3 regions of the Salinicoccus bachuensis genome follow, and region 2 is predicted to be linked to each of the others. Evidence: predicted binding sites of a transcription regulator. Region 2 holds the regulator's gene; each other region holds the start of a gene.
What was found. The regulator LexA, encoded in region 2, represses DNA repair genes until DNA is damaged. The targets are predictions, from matches to a motif close to CGAACATATGTTCG.
Positions count from the first base shown of each region.

Region 1: the regulator LexA is predicted to act here: its motif matches at 3,785-3,798, upstream of RQP18_RS07410 (Y-family DNA polymerase).
Region 3: the regulator LexA is predicted to act here: its motif matches at 4,222-4,235, upstream of parE (DNA topoisomerase IV subunit B).

Region 1 is NZ_CP138333.2:1,468,001-1,474,574, reverse strand. It holds gene RQP18_RS07430 (alanine/glycine:cation symporter family protein) at 1-457, shown strand, start outside; gene RQP18_RS07425 (DUF1002 domain-containing protein) at 501-1,457, opposite strand; gene RQP18_RS07420 (LCP family protein) at 1,609-2,619, shown strand; gene RQP18_RS07415 (cation diffusion facilitator family transporter) at 2,663-3,661, opposite strand; gene RQP18_RS07410 (Y-family DNA polymerase) at 3,814-5,076, shown strand; gene RQP18_RS07405 (hypothetical protein) at 5,129-5,317, shown strand; gene RQP18_RS07400 (hypothetical protein) at 5,286-5,648, opposite strand; gene RQP18_RS07395 (aminoacyltransferase) at 5,864-6,574, shown strand, end outside.
Region 2 is NZ_CP138333.2:1,114,085-1,120,658, reverse strand. It holds gene RQP18_RS05525 (glutathione ABC transporter substrate-binding protein) at 1-113, opposite strand, end outside; gene RQP18_RS05520 (YneF family protein) at 267-524, opposite strand; gene tkt (transketolase) at 591-2,576, opposite strand; gene RQP18_RS05510 (DUF896 domain-containing protein) at 2,589-2,825, opposite strand; gene RQP18_RS05505 (hypothetical protein) at 2,907-3,155, opposite strand; gene lexA (transcriptional repressor LexA) at 3,296-3,910, shown strand; gene RQP18_RS05495 (CAP-associated domain-containing protein) at 4,254-5,243, opposite strand; gene panD (aspartate 1-decarboxylase) at 5,301-5,693, opposite strand; gene panC (pantoate--beta-alanine ligase) at 5,668-6,534, opposite strand; gene panB (3-methyl-2-oxobutanoate hydroxymethyltransferase) at 6,531-6,574, opposite strand, start outside.
Region 3 is NZ_CP138333.2:1,475,847-1,482,420, forward strand. It holds gene parC (DNA topoisomerase IV subunit A) at 1-2,230, opposite strand, end outside; gene parE (DNA topoisomerase IV subunit B) at 2,223-4,205, opposite strand; gene plsY (glycerol-3-phosphate 1-O-acyltransferase PlsY) at 4,418-5,002, shown strand; gene RQP18_RS07450 (HesB/YadR/YfhF family protein) at 5,011-5,298, shown strand; gene acnA (aconitate hydratase AcnA) at 5,340-6,574, opposite strand, start outside.

The sequences.
Region 1 (6,574 bases), 350 kb from region 2:
GCTCCAGGGCATCCAGGTCACACAGGCGGCAATGACGGAGCAGATCGGCTCCTTCGGGGCAATTTTCATTGCGATCGTCATCCTGCTCTTCGCCTACAGTTCCATCCTTGGAAACTACTTCTATGGCCAGAGCAACCTGAACTACATCAGGGAGAACCGGGTGCTGCTGCTTGTATTCAAAGCACTCGTCGTCGTCATGGTCTTCATTGGAGCGGTGATGGACCTTGAGACGGCATGGGCTACAGCAGACATGTTCATGGCACTCATGGCAGTGACCAACCTCGTTGCGGTATTCGGCCTGAGCAATGTCGTCTGGCAGGTTGCTGCAGACTACAAGGCACAGCTCAAAATGGGCAGGAATCCGGTCTTCGAGACGAACAATATCAAAGCAGATCTGACCGAGGTCGACGAATGGGGCGAGAACCGCTACGCCCAGCGTGGTGACGGACGGTCCTGATGATTGCATAACAAAAAGAGCAGACCATATGGTCTGCTCTTTTCTAGTTGAAGAGTGATCTGAAGAAGGAGACGATGCTGTCGAAGAAATCGGATGCCGCCTTCTTGAATGATTCCCACGCGCTGGACTCCTGTATGTCCTGGCCGATCGATTCGGCCTGTTCAGCCGCATTCTGGAACGCTTCACTCGAAGTGATCTGGTCGAGGAGGTTCTGGGCGCTGTCCTTCAGCCTCTCGGCCTCCTCGCTCCGGAAGATGCCGGAGTCCTGGATCTGTATGATGATGACGACGATCCTGTCGATCTGCTCCTGTGTCAGCAGACCGTCGAGGCCATTGGCCGCCATCTGTTCATCAACGATGTCCCTGATCTCCTGTTCAGCGAGATCTCCGCCCTGATTGATGACTTCAACTTTGATGTCGGTGATCATCTTGTTCAACTGCTCCTGCGAGAACCCTTCGACGTTGCTGTTTTCTTCAGCAATGCTGGAGATGGCCTCAAGCTCCTCCTGGGAGTTCTGGGTGCGTTCGGTATCGATGGCCTCCCCTTGGGATTCATAGGCCTTGTAGATGCCGGAGAGGGCACTTTCACCGGTGACATCCTCAGCCGCCCCGATGACCACTTCCGCATCGGTGATGCCGGATGTCAGAAGTGCATTCTTATATGTCTCCTCGGTAATCTCTGTGATTGCCCCCATGCTCTCATCGACTGTGATATCGAGGCCGTGCCCTTGGCTTTCCTGGATGATTCGGATGCTCGATTTGAGCACGGCGTTGCTGTAGTCCTTGCCGATGTACTGCTGTACATCCTCACTGTAGACATATTCGACCTTGTCGCTCTCCTCGGTGCCGAGTATCCCGCGTGTCGAGTCGAGCAGCTGCTGGTCACTCTCAAGCGCTGCACCATACACTGTGACCGCTTCGTCCCATTCCGAGGCCGCCTGGGCCGGAGCCGGCATCAGCAGCACGAGCACCATTGTTAAAAATAATAGTTTTTTCATCATTATCAATCCCTCATTCCTTATATATATTTTACTATATAAGCATATGACACCACAATTTTTTATTCTCCATGGAATAATGGCGACATTATTTCTTTATTATTTTGTGGAAACCGGTTAAAATGATTGATAGATTAATGACAGGAGCATGATTATGGACAATGAATACAGACGTTCCGACAGACCACAGCCCGAGGGGCGGAAGCGGCGCATCCGGAAGCGGGCGCTCATTCCGCTCATCCTGCTTGCAGTGATCATCGGTTCAGTCCTCTATATATACTTTTCATACCAGTCCGGCCTCGATATCGCACGTGAGAACGGTGTCGAACAGGAAGAGATGGAATTCAACGGGACGGACGATAATGACGGCAAGAAGAACATCCTGCTGCTCGGTGCCGACCGGGAGGTGGATGGCGCCCAGCGGACGGACGTCATCATGCTGGCCCAGTATGACTACATGAACAAGGAAATGAAGATGGTTTCCCTCATGCGGGATATATATGTGGAGATTCCGGGGTTCCAGAGCTATAAGATCAATTCGGTCTACTCCCTCGGGGGTGTCGAGCTGCTCAGGCAGACCATCCAGCAGAATTTCGGCATTGAAGTCGAAGAATATGCAGTCATCGACTATCAGGCCTTCGAATCGGTAGTGGATGTGATCAATAAGGACGGCATCATGATCGATGTGGAGAAGGACATGTCGGAGAAGATAGACACCGAACTGAAGCAGGGGGAACAGCGACTTGGAGGTGAAGACCTTCTTGCCTATGCGCGGTTCCGCCAGGACGAAGAGGGTGACTTCGGCCGGGTCAGACGCCAGCAGCAGGTGATCAATGCGGTCAAGGATGAAGCGCTGACCTTCGGCAGCATCCTCAAGCTCCCTAAAATTGCCGGTACCGGCATGGGACACGTCAATACGAGCATGAGCGATGGGGAACTGTACCGGATGATGGCCTCGTTCCTGATACGGGGGGAGAAGGACATCCCGACACTTACCGTGCCGGTGGAGAATACGTACCAGTTCATGGACACGCCGCATGCCGGGAATGTCATAGACCTCGATTTTGAAACGAACAGCCAGTATATCCACGACTTCTTTGAAGGGGACGTGGAGGACCCGGATGCCGGGGAGCCGACCGGGGAGGCCCCGCCGGTGAATGAATAGGAACATAAAAAAGGATGGCGATTACGCCATCCTTTTTTATGTGTTAGTATTTCGGCTTCCTGTCGAGCTGATCCTGGGTCTTCGGCCATGTGCGTTTGCCATCATTCAGTTCAAATTCCATATTCACATCGGTTACATGTTTCTGCTTGAGGATAAGACTTTCTATTTCATCCCTGATCCTGTTCACTTCCTTGGAGCTGAGGTCCGGATCAATCTCGGCGACGACTTCAGCATGGAGATTGTCCCCTTCCTTCATGACGAAGAGCTTCCTGATGTCCTTTATCTCATCATGACGGAGAACGATCTGTGAGACCCGCTCCTCCATGCGCGGATCATGCTCGCCGAGTGCGCCGGCTGCATTTTCCATGAATATCTTGTATACGATATAGAACATTGCCAGGCCGATGACGACCGAAGCGATGCCTTCACTCTGGGAGAATCCTGTAAAGCGGGCGACAAGTATGGCGATGATCGCGAATATCGCGCCCCCTGTGGCGACAGCGTCCTCAAGGAAGACGAGTTTTGTGGCCGGTTTGGCCCGGTCCATATTGGCGAAGCTTGTGGTCAATGGCTTCAGGCCGTCATAGGGCTTGTCCGCCTGCTGCAGGAGTTCCTTGCCTGCCTTGTACAGCACAAAGCTTTCGAGCACTGCCGCAATGGCGAGGACGCCGATATTGATCAGCAGCATGGTCGTATCGGTTTCCACTGGCAGAGGCTCCAGGATATGGTGAAGACCCTCCCGCACCGTCTCGTAGGCCAGAATGCCGACGATGATGACTGCAAAGAGCAGTACGAGGTTGACCAGACGGCCGAAGCCGAAGGGAAAGCGCTCCGTGGGTGCCTTTTTGGATAGACCGGATCCTATGAATACAAAAAGCTGGTTGAGGGCATCTCCGATGGAGTGCATCATTTCGGCAAACATCGCGACGTTGGCAGTCAGTATGAAGGCTACGCCTTTGAGGCCGGCGATGAAGAAATTGACGATGGAAGCGGTAAGGGAGGCCATACTTCCTTGTTTAAGTAATGCGAGAATATCCTTCAATGGTGTTTCCTCCTTTTGTGTTTTTATAATGTCCCATACCCAATTGAGCATGGAGTTATTTATGGGGATTGATATTGATGTTTGGGCTGGTTGAATTTGTGATATGATAAATATACGGGGTTACGAACACATGTTCTGTATGGAGGGATGGCATGTACAATTATCATATCTGTCCGCAGCGCCATGTATTCTGCGTCGATCAGAAAAGCTTTTTCGCAAGCGTCTCGTGCCTTTTGAAGGGGCTCGATCCCATGACGACCAAACTTGCCGTGGTGGCCGACACGAAAAGCCTCGGCTCGGTGGTGCTTGCGGCCACGCCGGAACTGAAGAAGCTCGGCATAAAGACCGGCTCCAGGCTCTTTGAAATACCGGGACGCAGTGACATCTACATCATCAATCCATCAATGAAGACATATCTGGACTATTCTGCACGGATCACGGCGATTGCATTGAAATACGTGGCCCCTGAAGATTTCCACCAGTACTCGGTCGATGAATTCTTCATGGATGTGACCCAGAGCTACCGCATATTCGCGGATTCGCCGTATGCGCTTGCAAGGCGGATCAAGGCGGAAATATACCGGGAGACGGCCATCGACTGTGCAATCGGCATCGGGGAGAACATGCTGCTCAGCAAGCTCTCTTTGGATATCGAGGCGAAGCGGATGCCTGACGGCATCGCCGAATGGCGGTATCACGATGTGCCGGATAAACTGTGGCCGATCAAGCCGCTGAGGCGCTTCTGGGGCATCAACAGAAGGAGTGAGATCAAACTGAATGAAAGGGGCATATTCTCGATCGGGGATCTGGCACGGTACCCGGCGGCCCACCTGAAGCGGGACTTCGGTGCCATCGGCGTGGACTGGCACCTCCATGCCAACGGTATCGACTCCAGCCTCATCCGGGAAAAGCATACCGTGCATTCGCCGTCGATTGCAAAGAGCCAGATACTGATGCGGGACTACCGCTTCGATGAAATCTATGTGGTGCTGCTCGAACATGTGGACGAGGTCACCCATCGCCTGAGGCTGGAAAGAAAACTTGCCCGGACGGTCCAGTTTGCTGTGGGGACGGCGGAGGGGAGGATATACCGGAAGCAGTTTACAGTCAGGGAGGGAACGAACGACGGAGATTTCGTCATGGTGGGGATATGGAAGGCACTGAAGGCGATCGCCGATTCCTATGCCCTGTACCGCACCATCAGCGTCACGCTGACGAACTTCATTCCTGACAAGGTGAAGCAGATTTCATTGTTTGATGATGTGGAAGCGGTCGAAAGGAGGGAAAGGCTGTTGAGGACGGTGGATCATCTCAAGGTGAAATATGGGCAGCTGAGCGTCATGCGGGCACTCAGCTGTACAGAGGCTTCGACCCTGAAGCTGAGGGATGGACTGATTGCAGGGCATAAAAGATAGGCAGCAAGGGAGCTGCCTATGGATGGCGTAGAGGAACAGGAGGCCATTCAGTATGCCGATGACGAGGGAGACCATCGTACCGACGAGTACATATTCACTTTCCTTGTGGACTGCGCTGTCGGAGCCGCTGCTCGGGAACCGAAGGATGGATTTTGCGGTGATGATCAGCCCCATTGCGGTATACTGGTCGAACAGTACGAACAGGATGATCAGAAAGCGTTCGCTGTATCCGGTGAAATGAAGTCCTGCACTGCCGATTTCTTAATCGTGTCGAGTGCATTCCAGGTCTTTTTGACGGCTTCATGGCTCCATTGTTCCAGATCGCCTTCAGGAGTGGGAATATCTGCAGTATGGAAGCTGCACTTCAATGGAAAATCATGATTGTCCCACAGCAATTTCGCATAGATTGCAACAAACAGGGTATAGTGGGCTCTGGAGGGCAGGATGAACAGTTCATCCCCCATCTGGTAGTCGACATGGAAGAATCTCCGGCCGGAAAGCCATGCCGTGATCTTCTCCTCCATCCATTTCAGCCTGTCGAACAGCGTGTCACCCGCCCCGGGACGAAACATCCGTAATCAGTATGAAAACGATGCCGGTCCATCTCCCAAGTGATATAATACATAGGACGATAACTGCATTATAAATAATTTGCGTCCCAAGACGAATTCGCAAATATTCGTGTGGAGAGGCGAATAATTTTCAGAGCTTCTAAAAATCATGGAGATACCGTGGTAAATCTGATAATATAAGCAAAGTATTAAAATTAGTTGACAGGAGTGCCATTATGCAATTTACAGAGTTGACCATTGAGGAATTCGACCATTTCACCCGGACACACTTCAGTCATTTCACACAGACGAAGGACAACTACCGCCTGAAGGTGGAGCAGGGTATTGAAACCTACCTTGTTGGTGTGAAGGATGGCGGAGCGGTCAGGGCTGCATGTCTCATTACGCTGACCCCGGTAATGAAAGTATTCAAATATGCCTACAGCAACCGTGGGCCGGTGATGGATTATGCAGACAAGCAGGTGTTCGATGTGTTCTTCGAAGGTCTTCACCAGTTTCTGAAACCGAAGAAAGTCATGTATGCCAGGATCGATCCCTATGAAGTGATCAGGGAGCGGGATCATGACGGGAAAATCCTCGAAGATCGGGGCAACCGGTACATCTTCGACTATTTTGAGGAACAGGGCTTCACGCATGATGGATTCACTGTAGGGTTCGACCCGGTCATCCAGATCAGGTGGCATTCGGTGCTTAACCTGGAAGGAAAGGATCCGAAGACGCTCCTGGATGATATGGACAGCCTCCGCAAGCGAAACATCAAGAAGGCCCAGAAGCATGGGCTTCATATACGCTATCTGGAACTCGATGAAATTGATGTGTTCAGGAAGTTCATGAAGGACACTTCGGAAATGAAGTCTTTTGTCGATCGGGACGACTCCTACTATATCAGCAGGAAGAAGCACTTTGGCGACAATGTCATCATTCCG
Region 2 (6,574 bases):
CCTCCCCCTGCACTGTCATCCGCGCCCTCTTCCACATCGGAATCATCCGTGCAGGCAGCGAGTGCCAGAGTGAGTACAATCACAAAAAATAGCATAAAATACCGTTTGTTCATCAATTTTCCTCCTTCGTTTGAATAACTCAATTATATATGAATACTTATGCCTATACAATGAATATTCAAAAAAGTTTTAAGTTTCTAAACAAAAAAGTGAAAGTTGAAATTCTACAAAAATAAACCCTCCCGCTCAGGCGGAAGGGTTCATCTTTATTTTTTTGAAGCTTTCATACGATCTTTTGCTGATTTTGAATCCGTATTGCGATTCATCATTGTCATCATCTGATTGATTTTCTTCTGGGAAGGTTTCTGTCCCATCTGCATCATCATCATCCTGAGCATGTCTTCATTGATCGGCGGGTTCTTCTCAAGATAGTCCATCATGTACTTTCTTGCGAGGAAGAATCCAAGCGCAACGCCACCGATGAGTGCAACTATAACAATCAGTATCCATATCCAAGTATCCAAACTGCTCACCTCTTTCTTCGTAGACCATAATAAAGTTTACATCAAAAGCAGGTGTTTTTCAACAGATTATTTATCCATCACTGTCTGCAGGATGCGTTCGACAGTAAAGCCGTACTTCTCGATGACGACGTCTCCCGGTGCACTGGCACCATAAGTGTCGATCGTATGAAGCTTGCCGTTCATGCCGATGAAACGGTGCCAGCCAAGGCTTGCGGCCATTTCAATTGCCGTCCTGTTTTCAATGTGTGTATTGAGCACGCTTTCGATATATTCTGCATCCTGTTTGAGGAAATTCTGCATGTTCGGGATGGAGGCGACTTTCACTCTGACACCCTGCGCATCCAGCTGCTTCGCTGCATTCACTGCCAATGGCACTTCACTGCCTGAAGCGAACAGGATCGCATCATCACCTTTGTCGAATGCAAGGTAACCACCTTTTCTGACACCCGCTTCAACCGTTTCATAAGGGACGTCGATCGTTTCGACATTCTGACGGGTCAGTACGAGGGCTGTTGGTGCATCTTCTGCTTCCATCGCCACTTTCCATGCGGCACGGACTTCATTACCATCCCCCGGACGGATCGTGTTCAAGTTCGGAATCGCCCTGAGTCCGGCAAGCTGTTCGACCGGCTCGTGCGTCGGACCGTCTTCCCCGACTGCGATGGAGTCGTGTGTCAGCACGTATGTCACCGGCAGCTTCATCAGCGCACTGAGTCGGATGGCCGGCTTCATGTAGTCGCTGAAGACGAAGAATGTACCGCCATAAGGGTAGATGCCGCCATGCGCTGCCATGCCGTTCAGGGCTGCGGCCATGCCGAATTCCCTGACACCAAACCAGATATTGCGGCCGTCATAGTTTCCTGCACCGAAGTCCTCTTCATCCTTGACGTTCGTCTTGTTGCTGCTTGCGAGGTCGGCAGCGCCGCCGAAGAGGGTCGGAACGGTTCCGGACAGCGCCTGGATCATTTCGCTTGAAGTCGCCCTTGTCGCCTTGGAGTCGCCCGCTTCGTAGAACGGCAGATCCTTGTCGTAGTCTTCCTTCAGACGATGGTTGATCGCATCATCGAGTGCGCTGTAGAGTTCAGGATATTCATTCCTGTAGTCCTCGAGCATCTTATTCCATGCCGCTTCCCTGCCATTGCTTCTCTGCTTCATCGTTTCACTGAAGCGGTCATAGACGGCGTCATCCACTTTGAACGTCTCATCCGGATCAAAACCATAGTATTCGAAGGCTGCCTTGCGTTCCTCTTCACCAAGCGGCGCGCCGTGGGAAGCACTTTTGCCCTGCTTGTTCGGAGCGCCATATCCGATGATCGTCTTCACTTCGATCATCGTCGGCTTATCGGAGGACTTCGCCTCCTCTATCGCCTTGTCGATTGCTTCCACATCATTGCCATCGGCCACTTTTATATAGTGCCAGTTGTAGCCTTCAAAGCGCTTCTTGATGTCCTCTGAAAAACTTTTGTCCAGGTCCCCATCAAGTGAAATATCGTTGGAATCATACAGCACGATAAGCTTGTCGAGAGCCAGGTGCCCGGCGAGGGACGATGCCTCATGGGAAACGCCTTCCATCAGATCGCCATCACTTGCCACGACATACGTATAGTGGTCCACAACATTGTAATTGTTGCGGTTGAAGCGTGCAGCCAGATGCTTTTCAGCCATGGCCATGCCGACGCTCATCGCAAAGCCCTGTCCAAGGGGACCGGTCGTGATCTCCACGCCTTCAGTATGCTTGAACTCGGGATGTCCGGGCGTCTTCGATTCATACTGTCTGAAATTCTTCAGTTCCTCCATTTCAAGCGCGCCACTCAGATGAAGCAGGCTGTAGACGAGCATGGAACCGTGTCCGGCACTGAGTACGAAGCGGTCGCGGTTGAACCACGCCATGGAATTTGGGTTGAAGTTCAGATGACGGCTCCAGAGCGTATACGCCATAGGTGCTGCCCCCATCGGCAATCCCGGGTGTCCGGAATTGGCTTTTTCAACTGCATCGATTGAAAGGGTTCTGATTGTATTGATTGCTAGCTGATCCGTTTTGTCGAATGTCATATTCATGCTCCTTTATTCTCTGATATTTTTATCCTGTTGAATGCGTTTAAGTTTTTCAGGTGTCACATCATTGCCTTTTGGATCGACCACCCTGGTGTGCTCCACCTGTTTTCTGAAGGAGGATCGAAAGTTTTCAAGGTACTCTTCCCGCAGCCCCTTCAGTTCTTCAAGCTCTTCCTTTTTGATGCTGCCCGCCTTCTTTTTGGCAGCCAGTGCATTGATTCGTTGCAGTTTTTCCTTTTCAAGCATTGCGAAACCTCCTGTCCACTCACCTATAATTTAACACAAAAAAAAGTATGAGACCATTCCCATACTTGATAATCACTATAATCACTTTATAAAACCGATCATTTCCATCAGCTGGTCCATATGTGTCCGTTCGGCATACTGTTCGTCCGGAACGTGCGTTTCCTCTGAAGGTTCCAGAATATCCGCTTCTGTCACTACTTCATACTCATCTATATAAACGATATCGGAATAGGCGTTCTCTGTATTATGGGAGTCGAACATGAATATAAGACCGGCCGCCAGGGCAAATGCAAAAATGGCGCTCAATAGTTTGAATTCCTTCAATGTCATGGTATTCCCCTCCAGAACATGTGTTTGTACCAATATGGTAACAGAACATCTGTTCCGGGTCAACAGGATTACGAACAAACGTTTGTAACACATCCATATATATGGTAAAATTGAATCAATAATAAGCCGGAGGTATATATATGAAGCCGCTAACAGATAGACAGAAGCAGATATATCAGTTTATAAAGACTACCGTTCACGAAAAGGGCTATCCGCCAAGTGTAAGGGAGATAGGCAACGCGGTCGGCCTCCAGTCCAGTTCGACCGTCCACGGACACCTTGCGAAGCTGCAGGAGAAGGGATTCATAAAGCGGGATCCGACGAAGCCGCGTGCAATTGAGATCATTACGGAGGAAAACGAGCAGCATGGTGCCGTCATCCATGTTCCGGTACTTGGTAAGGTCACTGCCGGCCTTCCGATCACAGCAGTCGAGAACATCGATGAATATTTCCCGCTTCCCGAACATTTCACGGCAAACCATAACAGTGAAATCTTCCTGCTGAATGTCGTCGGTGACAGCATGATTGAAACCGGCATACACGACGGGGACCGGGTCATCGTACGGAAGCAGAATATCGCACACAATGGGGATATCATCGTTGCAATGACGGAAGAGGATGAAGCGACGGTCAAGCGCTTCTACAAGGAAAATGGCTACTACAGGCTGCAGCCTGAAAACTCTTCCATGGAACCGATCATTCTGGATAGTGTGACCGTCCTCGGCAAGGTTGTCGGACTGTTCAGGTCCTTCTGACCAGGTTCGGGCATATTTAAAGGGCGCATACCATTTTGGTATGCGCCCTTTTTATTATCGCTTTTCCCATGCCATCCTGTCATACGCTAGACTGGTTCATTCGACTATCTGCCAAGTATTATTTTCACTTGTTCCAAAATATCTTTAGCATCTTTGGTTTCATTTTCCTGTGTTTTACTGATCAACTGCATCCCCTCGTTCTACAATTCTATCAGGATGGGCCTGTAGGAAAAGTTATAATCGTCAAAAAATGCATTCGTGACGTTCACTTTTAAATTCCCCTTAGAAACGATTCCAAACACATTGATTTGTATAATATTATACCATAAGGCAAATATTCCATCTACTTTTGTATATAATTTTCTGTATAATATGGCACATTTTCATCATTATAGGCGGTTCCCGTACCGAGATGGGTGAATGCCGGCTTCAGCGTATTCACACGGTGGTCGATGGAGTTCATCAGGCTGTGGTGGGAGAATATCGGGGATGTGTGTCCCATGGCGATGTTCTCTCCGGCCATGCGGTACTGCACCCCTGCCTCCTCGACCCGGTCCTTCAATGTTTCCCCGTCCGGCGAATCATGGTCGAAGTAGTTGCGTTCCGCCATATCCTCGCTGTGGCCCTGTGCCGCCACGCCTGCCCTGTCATACGTCTCGAGGGGCTCCACATCATATTCGAAGCGGGTGGCATTGACCAGAAGATGGTTCATCCTTGAATTGTCCTCTGCCGGCGGATGGTTGTATAGTGCCTCGCCCGCCTCGACTTCCTCCTTCATCACCACGAGCGCCCCATTGACCTTGTCTTCTTCGTGAAGATCATAGAAGAAATAGACATATCTATCCTTCAGATCGTATACTGCATATTCATTGCTGTCGACCCTGAGCCGCTTCCATCCCTTTTTGATGGAGTCCTCCGGTTCCCCGTACACCTTCCTGACACTCTCACGGTCCATGCCTTCAATGTTTATGTTGTCGATTGATACATCATCACTGTTCGTATAGGCACCTGTCACCTGCCCTTCATTGACAAGCACCATCCTGAATCTTCCATAGTCCTCTTCGATGACAAAATCCCCTGCATACTCACTTCCGAGTACTTCCTGACCCTGGATGTCATATTCACTTTCCATGGTCACTTCAACGTCCTGCGTCTGCGCACTATTGACTTCGTGTATGCCGCTCATGTCATATGCCGGATATACGTTTGCTTCCAGCCATTCCGTCGCGTATTCCCCGTTCAGGCCTTCCTTAAAATCATAGGACTGCACGGCCGGGGCGAGGATGGTGGATACGATATAGACGAAAATGATGAAGAACAGTTTGCCGAACATGGCTGCACCTCCTTTTACAAAAGTTTAAAAAAAGTAATTAAACGGATGTCTAATTACTCATTGATGTGTGTATTCGGTTTGTCTTTTTTCGATGTACTCGGGGTCGACGATATTGTTGTCCTGATCGACGATTACTACATTCGGCTCGAAACCATCCAACTCGCTGTCATCCAGCTGGACATAGCTGATTATGATGACGACATCACCGACCTGCACCTTTCTCGCGGCGGCACCATTCAGGCAGATTTCGCGGGAACCCCTCTCCCCTTCGATGACATATGTCTCAAGGCGTTCTCCATTGTTGTTATTGACGATCTGCACCCGTTCATTCGGCAGTATGTTCGCCGCTTCAAGCAGTACCGGGTCGATTGTAATGCTGCCCACATAGTTCAGGTTGGCCTCTGTAACGACCGCCCGATGTATTTTACCGTTCATCATTGTTCTGATCATTTTTTATCACCATCATATTATCTATTAACCGTGTTCTTGCGAACTTAACAGCAATGAATATTATAACATCACCATCAATGTTTTGAACAGGATTTAAATCGGGATGTGTGAATATCTGAAGGTCGTCTATTGTGCCCGAAGTATGGTCCGTGACATGGGCTTCGATACGCTCCTTGACTTCTCCGGCATCGGAAACGCCCTCCTGTATCAGTCCGCGGCCCATCTCAAGCGCCTGGTTGATCGCCGGCGCCTCGGCGCGTTCCGTATCGGACAGGTTGACATTCCTGCTGCTTTTGGCCAGTCCGTCGGATTCCCGTTCGGTCGACACCCCCACGACTTCGATATCATGATTGAAGTCCTCCACCATCCTCTGGATAATCATCAGCTGCTGGCGGTCCTTTTCACCGAACACGGCGAAATCCGGCCGGACGATGTTGAACAGCTTGTTCACCACCGTCACCACACCTTCGAAATGGCCCGGCCTTCTGACCCCATCAAGAATGGAAGCCATCGTCCGGAGGCGGAGTTCAAGCTCCGGTGCCTTCGGGTACATCTCATCCTCTGACGGATGGAAGACGACATCCACCCCGTGCGCCCGGCAGATTTCAAGGTCCCGTTCGAGATTCCGCGGATAGCTGTCGAGGTCCTCATCCGGGCCGAACTGCAGCGGGTTGACGAATATGCTGACTGCGACGATGTCCCCTTTTCTTCTGGCTGTATCGACGAGTGCCATATGCCCTTCGTGGAGGGCGCCCATCGTCGGCACCAGTGCGATGCTGTCCCCGCGATGTTCCTCCAGTATATTGCGGACTTCCTCTATTGTACCTGCTGTCTTCATCATTCCTCAAAAACCTTTCTCTTGTAAGTTGTATCCTCATCCG
Region 3 (6,574 bases), 360 kb from region 2:
GATGGGGCTTCGATTTGATTTCCTTGAGCAGCGTGCTGCCCACCTGCGCCCTGGCGCCTCTTTCGAATGTGTCGATGGCCGTCCGTTTGACTGCGCCCCGCTGGGAGACCGTCACGAGGAACTTTTCATTGGAAACGAGCCCCGAGAAGACGAGCGCATCATCCGGTTTCAGCTGGATCGCCCTGACGCCCTGCGCCTTCAGGCCGACCGGATTGACTTCCGATAGCGGGTATCTCAGGGAGATGCCCTTCTGTGTGATCAGCAGGACGTCCTCCGTTCCTCCCTCAGAGAGTGCCACGGAAATCACCTGATCGTCCTTTTTGAGGCTGATGCTGGAAATCGGACGCCTGATCCGGCTCGCTTCATAGGCTTTAAGCTCCGTCTGTTTAATCTGTCCCCGTCTTGTGGCCGTCACGACGGAGATGCCATCCTGATACGCTTCGATGACGAAAGCCGTCACCGGCGATTCATCCGCTCCGAGCCTGAAGCGGTTCGAGAGATGCTGGCCGTTGTCCTTCCATCTGATCTCGGGCAGTTCATGGACCGGAATGATCATGTAGTTGCCGAGGTTGGTGAAGACGAGCAGATGCTCCAGTGTATGCGCATGGCGGGCAAGGAGCACATGGTCGTCCTCCTTCATGCCGATCTCGTCCGGGGTGCTCGCATTGTAGCTCCTCAGGCTGGTGCGCTTCATGTAGCCTTCCTTCGTCAATGACACGACCACCTCCTCCTTGGCGATCAGCACTTCCTTTTCGAGCTCGATGTTCTCTATCTCTTCCTCCACCGTACTTTTGCGCGGTGTAGCATATTTCTTTTTGATGTCCCGCAGCTCTTTTTTGATCACTTTGAGCAGCTGCTTTTCATTGCCCAGTATTTCGCGCAGCTGGTTGATCGTATATTCGAGTTCGCTGTGCTCCGTTTCAAGCTCCGCGATATCGGTGTTCGTCAGCCGATACAGCTGGAGCATGACGATGGCTTCCGCCTGGGCCTCCGTAAAGCTGAAGGCTTCCACCAGATTCTCCTTGGCGTTGCGCTTGTTGTTCGACTCCCGGATCACCCGGATGACCTCATCCAGTATGGACAGCGCATGCATCAGCCCTTCGATGATGTGCATCCTGCGCTCGGCTTCCGACAGTTCATGCTGCGAGCGGTTGAGGATCACCGCCTTCTGGTGGGCGATGTAGCTCTCCAGTATCTCCTTCAGGCCAAGCTGCTTCGGCGCCCTGTCGCTGATGGCCACCATATTGAAGTTGTAGGACACCTGAAGGTCCGTCTTCTTGTAGAAGTAGTTGATGATGCCTTCGACATTCGCATCCTTCTTCACTTCCACAATGATGCGCATGCCCTCGCGGTCGGTTTCATCCCTGACCTCGATGATGCCATCCACCTTGCGGTCGGCACGGATTTCATCCATCTTTTTGACAAGGTTCGCCTTGTTCACTTCGAACGGCAGTTCATCGATGATGATATGGGTCTTGCCGCCCCTGGTGTCCTCGGTCCGTACCCTGCTCCGGACGATGATCTTCCCGCGTCCGGTCTCATACGCTTTCCTAATCTGGTCCTTGCCCTGGATGATGCCCCCTGTAGGGAAATCCGGGCCTTTGACGATCTCCATCAGTTCATCGACGGAGGCAGAGGACTTATCAATGACCTTCAATGTCGCATCGATGACCTCTTCAAGGTTATGCGGAGGGATGTCCGTCGCATAGCCTGCGGAAATGCCCGTCGAGCCATTGACGAGCAGATTCGGGAATTTTGAAGGCAGGACGGTCGGCTCCATCTCCGTATCATCGAAGTTGTTGATGAAATCAACCGTATTTTTGTTGATGTCCCTGAGCATTTCATTGGAGATCTCGGAAAGCCTCGCCTCGGTATACCGCATCGCAGCCGGCGGGTCGCCATCGACACTCCCCTTGTTGCCGTGCATGTCGACCAGTTCCTCCCGCATCTTCCATTCCTGGGAGAGGCGGACCATTGCTTCATAGACACTGGAGTCTCCATGCGGATGGTAGTTCCCGATGACATTCCCCACCGTTTTGGCACTTTTCCTGAAGCTTTTTTCAAATGTATTCCCTTCCTTGTACATTGCGTACAGGATACGCCGCTGGACCGGTTTCAGTCCATCCCTGACATCAGGGATGGCACGGTCCTGGATGACATATTTGCTGTAGCGGCCGAAACGGTCGCCGATGACATCTTCAAGTTGTAGCTGCTGAACTTGTTCAGTCATTCAATTCACCACTTTCTCCCAGTTTTGTGACATCCTCATTTCCCAATATGCTGTCTGCATCTTCGAGTGTGAAGCTGACATTGGATTCAATCCACTTTCTCCGCATCTCGACATTGTCCCCCATGAGCGTTGTGACACGTTTCAGGGAAAGTGCCTCGTCTTCAATCCGCACCTGGATCAATGTCCGTGTCTCCGGATTCATCGTCGTTTCCCACAGCTGTTCCGGCATCATTTCACCGAGACCCTTGTAGCGCTGGAGTTCGACGTTTTTGCCCATTTCCTTCTGGGCCTCGATCAATTCATCCTCCGTCCAGACATACCGCACATCCTCCTTCTTTTTGGTCTTCTTTTTCAGCTGGAATAATGGCGGCAGGGCGATGTAGATCTTGCCCGCATCAAAGAGCGGACGCATGTAGTTGAAGAAGAATGTAAGCAGCAGTACCTGGATATGCGCTCCATCCGTATCGGCATCGGTCATGATGACGATCTTGTCGTAGTTGGTATCATCCACACTGAATTCAGTCCCGACGCCTGCGCCGATCGTGTGGATGATGGTATTGATCTCTTCATTTTTGAATATATCCTCAAACTTCGCCTTCTCGGTATTGATGACCTTGCCGCGCAGCGGCAGGATGGCCTGGAACCGCCTGTCGCGCCCCTGCTTGGCAGATCCGCCTGCAGAGTCCCCCTCGACCAGGTACAGTTCATTCTTCTTGGCGTTGCGGCTCTGTGCAGGTGTCAGCTTCCCGGACAGCAGCGTATCCTTGCGGCGCTTCTTGCCGTTTCTCGCTTCCTCACGGGCTTTCCGTGCCGTTTCCCTGACACCTCTTGCCTTGATCGCCTTCTTGACGAGCTGGGTGCTCAGTGCACCATTCTCCTCCAGATAATAGGGAAGATGGTCGCTCATCAGCGATTCCATGACATTCCGCGCTTCGCTCGTACCGAGCTTGCTCTTCGTCTGGCCCTCGAACTGGAGCAGGTTTTCAGGGATCTTCACCGAGATGACTGCAGTCAGGCCTTCCCTGATGTCATTGCCCTCGAGGTTCTTGTCCTTGTCCTTCAATTCGTTGATTTTCCGTGCATACTCATTGAATACACGGGTGAAGCCGGTCTTGAAGCCGACTTCGTGCGTACCGCCGTCCTTTGTCCGCACATTGTTGACGAAGGAGATCAGCGTTTCACTGTACTGGTCATTGTACTGGAAGCTCACTTCCGCCAGGATGTCATTGTATTCGCCGGAGAACATGACCACGTCCCCGATCGCATCCTTGCCTTCATTCAGGAAGTTGATGAAGGATTTCAGACCATCATCATATTGGAATACTTCCTCGAGCGGCTCCTCGGGACGCCTGTCCGTAATGGAGATCCGCATCCCCTTCTGCAGGAAGGCGGATTCCCGCATTCTTTCCATAATCGTCTCAAAGTGGAATGAAGTGCCGGATTTGAAGATTTCCCCATCCGGTCTGAATGTCACTTCGGTACCGGTCCTTTTCGTCTTTCCGGTCACCTCCAATGGACGGTCGAGCTCCCCCCCGTCCTTAAAGGACATTTCATGCACCTTCCCGTCCCGGTAGATTGTGATTTCCACCCACTCGCTCAGGGCGTTGACGACCGAAGCACCCACGCCGTGCAGACCGCCGGATGTCTTGTATCCGCCGGCACCGAACTTGCCGCCGGCATGCAGTACGGTGAATATGACTTCCGGTGTCGGCTTGCCGGATGTATGCATGCCTGTCGGCATGCCGCGGCCATTATCCCGGATGGTGATGCTTTCATCCGGATTGATGGTGATATTTATTTCATCGCCGTAGCCATTGATGACTTCGTCGACCGAATTGTCGGTGATCTCGTACACCAGGTGGTGCAGTCCCCTATGATCGGTTGAACCGACATACATCCCCGGCCTTTTCCTTACGGCGTCCAGACCTTCAAGTATTTGTATTGAATCATCGTTATAAGTATTCTGTCTTGCCAAATCGGATTTCCTCCCACAAACGTATGTTCGTTATTTTTATCTCATGTTCTATTTTTATACAAAAGCGTGATGATTGCAACCATAATCAATGGATTCACATTGCATATGAGTAATATAGTTTACATAATAAATTTATGGTAAACTATATTTTATTATACCCCACTTAAAATTTATGGTAAACTGTTAGTACCTGATAATAAAGGGGTTTTAAAATGGAAACGATCATAATACTCCTGATATTGAGCTACCTTCTGGGCTCCACACCTTTCAGCCTTCTGATCGGCATCTGGTTCTATAAGATTGATCTCAGGCAGCATGGCAGCGGCAATATAGGTACAACCAACACTTTCAGGATCCTTGGCAAGAAAGCCGGCATCGTCGTGCTTCTGCTGGACATGTTCAAAGGGGCGCTTCCAGTGTTTGCCGCAATGCTCCTCGATGTGGATATGCATATATTCATCCCGGGGCTTGTAGCAGCCATCGGTCATGTCTACTCCATATTCCTGAAGTTCAAGGGTGGAAAAGCTGTCGCTACAAGTGCAGGTGCCGTACTGGCATACAACCCCCTGCTTTTCATCCTGCTCCTGTCCGCTTTTCTGATAACGTTAAAAATCAGCAAATATGTATCCCTTTCCAGCATAGTGAGTGCCGTCTTATTCTTTATTCTTTCGCTGGTCTTCAGGGATCCGCTGCTGATTGCCTTTTCGTTCATCATCGCCGTAGTCATTGTCGTTAGACATATCTCCAACATTAAACGTATAATGGATGGTACAGAATCCAAAATTACATTCATGTAGCAGAAGGGATGATGGAAATGTTGGAAGTTACAGATCGTGCACTGGATTGGATGAAGGAAGAACTGGATCCGGAAGAAGGACAGGGCGTAAACATCTATGTAAGGTATGGCGGTGAAACACAGCTGAAACAGGGGTTCTCTCCAGCATTGACAGTAGAACGCATCCCCTCCGACAGCAAAGTATTCGATTACGATGGCATACAGGTCTTCATCAAGGAATCGGACCTATGGTACTTTGAAGATACGGAACTGGTTATAGACTCTGAGGATGATGAAGTCATATTCGAAAGCAAATAAAAGCAATAACCCATCTCAAGAAGAGATGGGTTATTTTAATATTACTGCTCTTTAAGTTTGTTTCTGAGTACAAGCTGCAGGATACCGCCATTGCGGTAGTAGTCCACTTCAACTTCTGAATCGAAGCGTGCCTTGACTTTGAACTCGGTCTTCTTGCCGTCCTGGTTTGTTGCCACAGCATCAAGGACGTGTCCAGGCCTGACATCTTCACCGACCTGGATGTCGAATGTCTCGCTACCGTCGAATCCGAGTGTATCTGCATCCTCTCCATCAACGAACTGCAATGGAAGGACACCCATCATTACAAGGTTCGAACGGTGGATCCGCTCATAGCTTGCTGCAATGACTGCTTCAACACCGAGAAGATTCGTACCTTTGGCTGCCCAGTCCCGGCTCGATCCCATACCGTAGTCGTCTCCGGCGATGACGACGAGTCCTGTGCCATCCTGCTGATATTTCATTGCAGCATCATAGATGCTCATGACTTCACCAGTCGGCCAGTACGTTGTGAATCCGCCCTCTTTGCCGTCTGCAATCTGGTTGCGGATACGGATGTTGGCGAATGTGCCGCGGAGCATGACTTCGTGGTTACCACGACGGGAACCGTATGAGTTGAAGTTTCTTGGAGATACGCCCTGTTCGATCAGCCATTTGCCGGCAGGTGTGTCCTTGCCGATCGCACCCGCAGGTGAAATGTGGTCGGTCGTAACGGAGTCTCCGAATTTGCCGAGTACACGCAGGCCGCTCAGCGATTCCACTTTGCCAGGCTCTGTAGAGAGGTTCTGGAAGAATGATGGATTCTGGATGTATGTGGACTCCGGATTGAAGTCGTAGAGCGGTGCATCCGTCGTTTCGATGTTGTTCCAGATTTCGTTGGCATCGAATACCCTTTCGTATTCCTTCCTGAAGAGTTCAGGACTGACGTTGCCCATTACTGCATCCTTGACTTCCTGGGTGGATGGCCAGATGTCCTTCATGAAGACATCGTTGCCCTCCTTGTCCTTGCCGAGTGGTTCATTGCGCAGATCGATGTCCACTGTACCAGCGAGTGCATATGCAACAATCAATGGTGGTGAAGCAAGATAGTTCGCTTTGACAAGCGGGTGGATCCTGCCTTCGAAGTTACGGTTTCCGGAAAGCACGGAACTTACAAGCAGGTCGCTTTCAGTAATCGCTTCTGTAATTTCAGGAAGCAATGGACCGGAGTTGCCGATGCATGTCGTACAACCGTAACCTACAAGGTTGAATCCGAGCTTATCGAGATATTCCTGCAGAC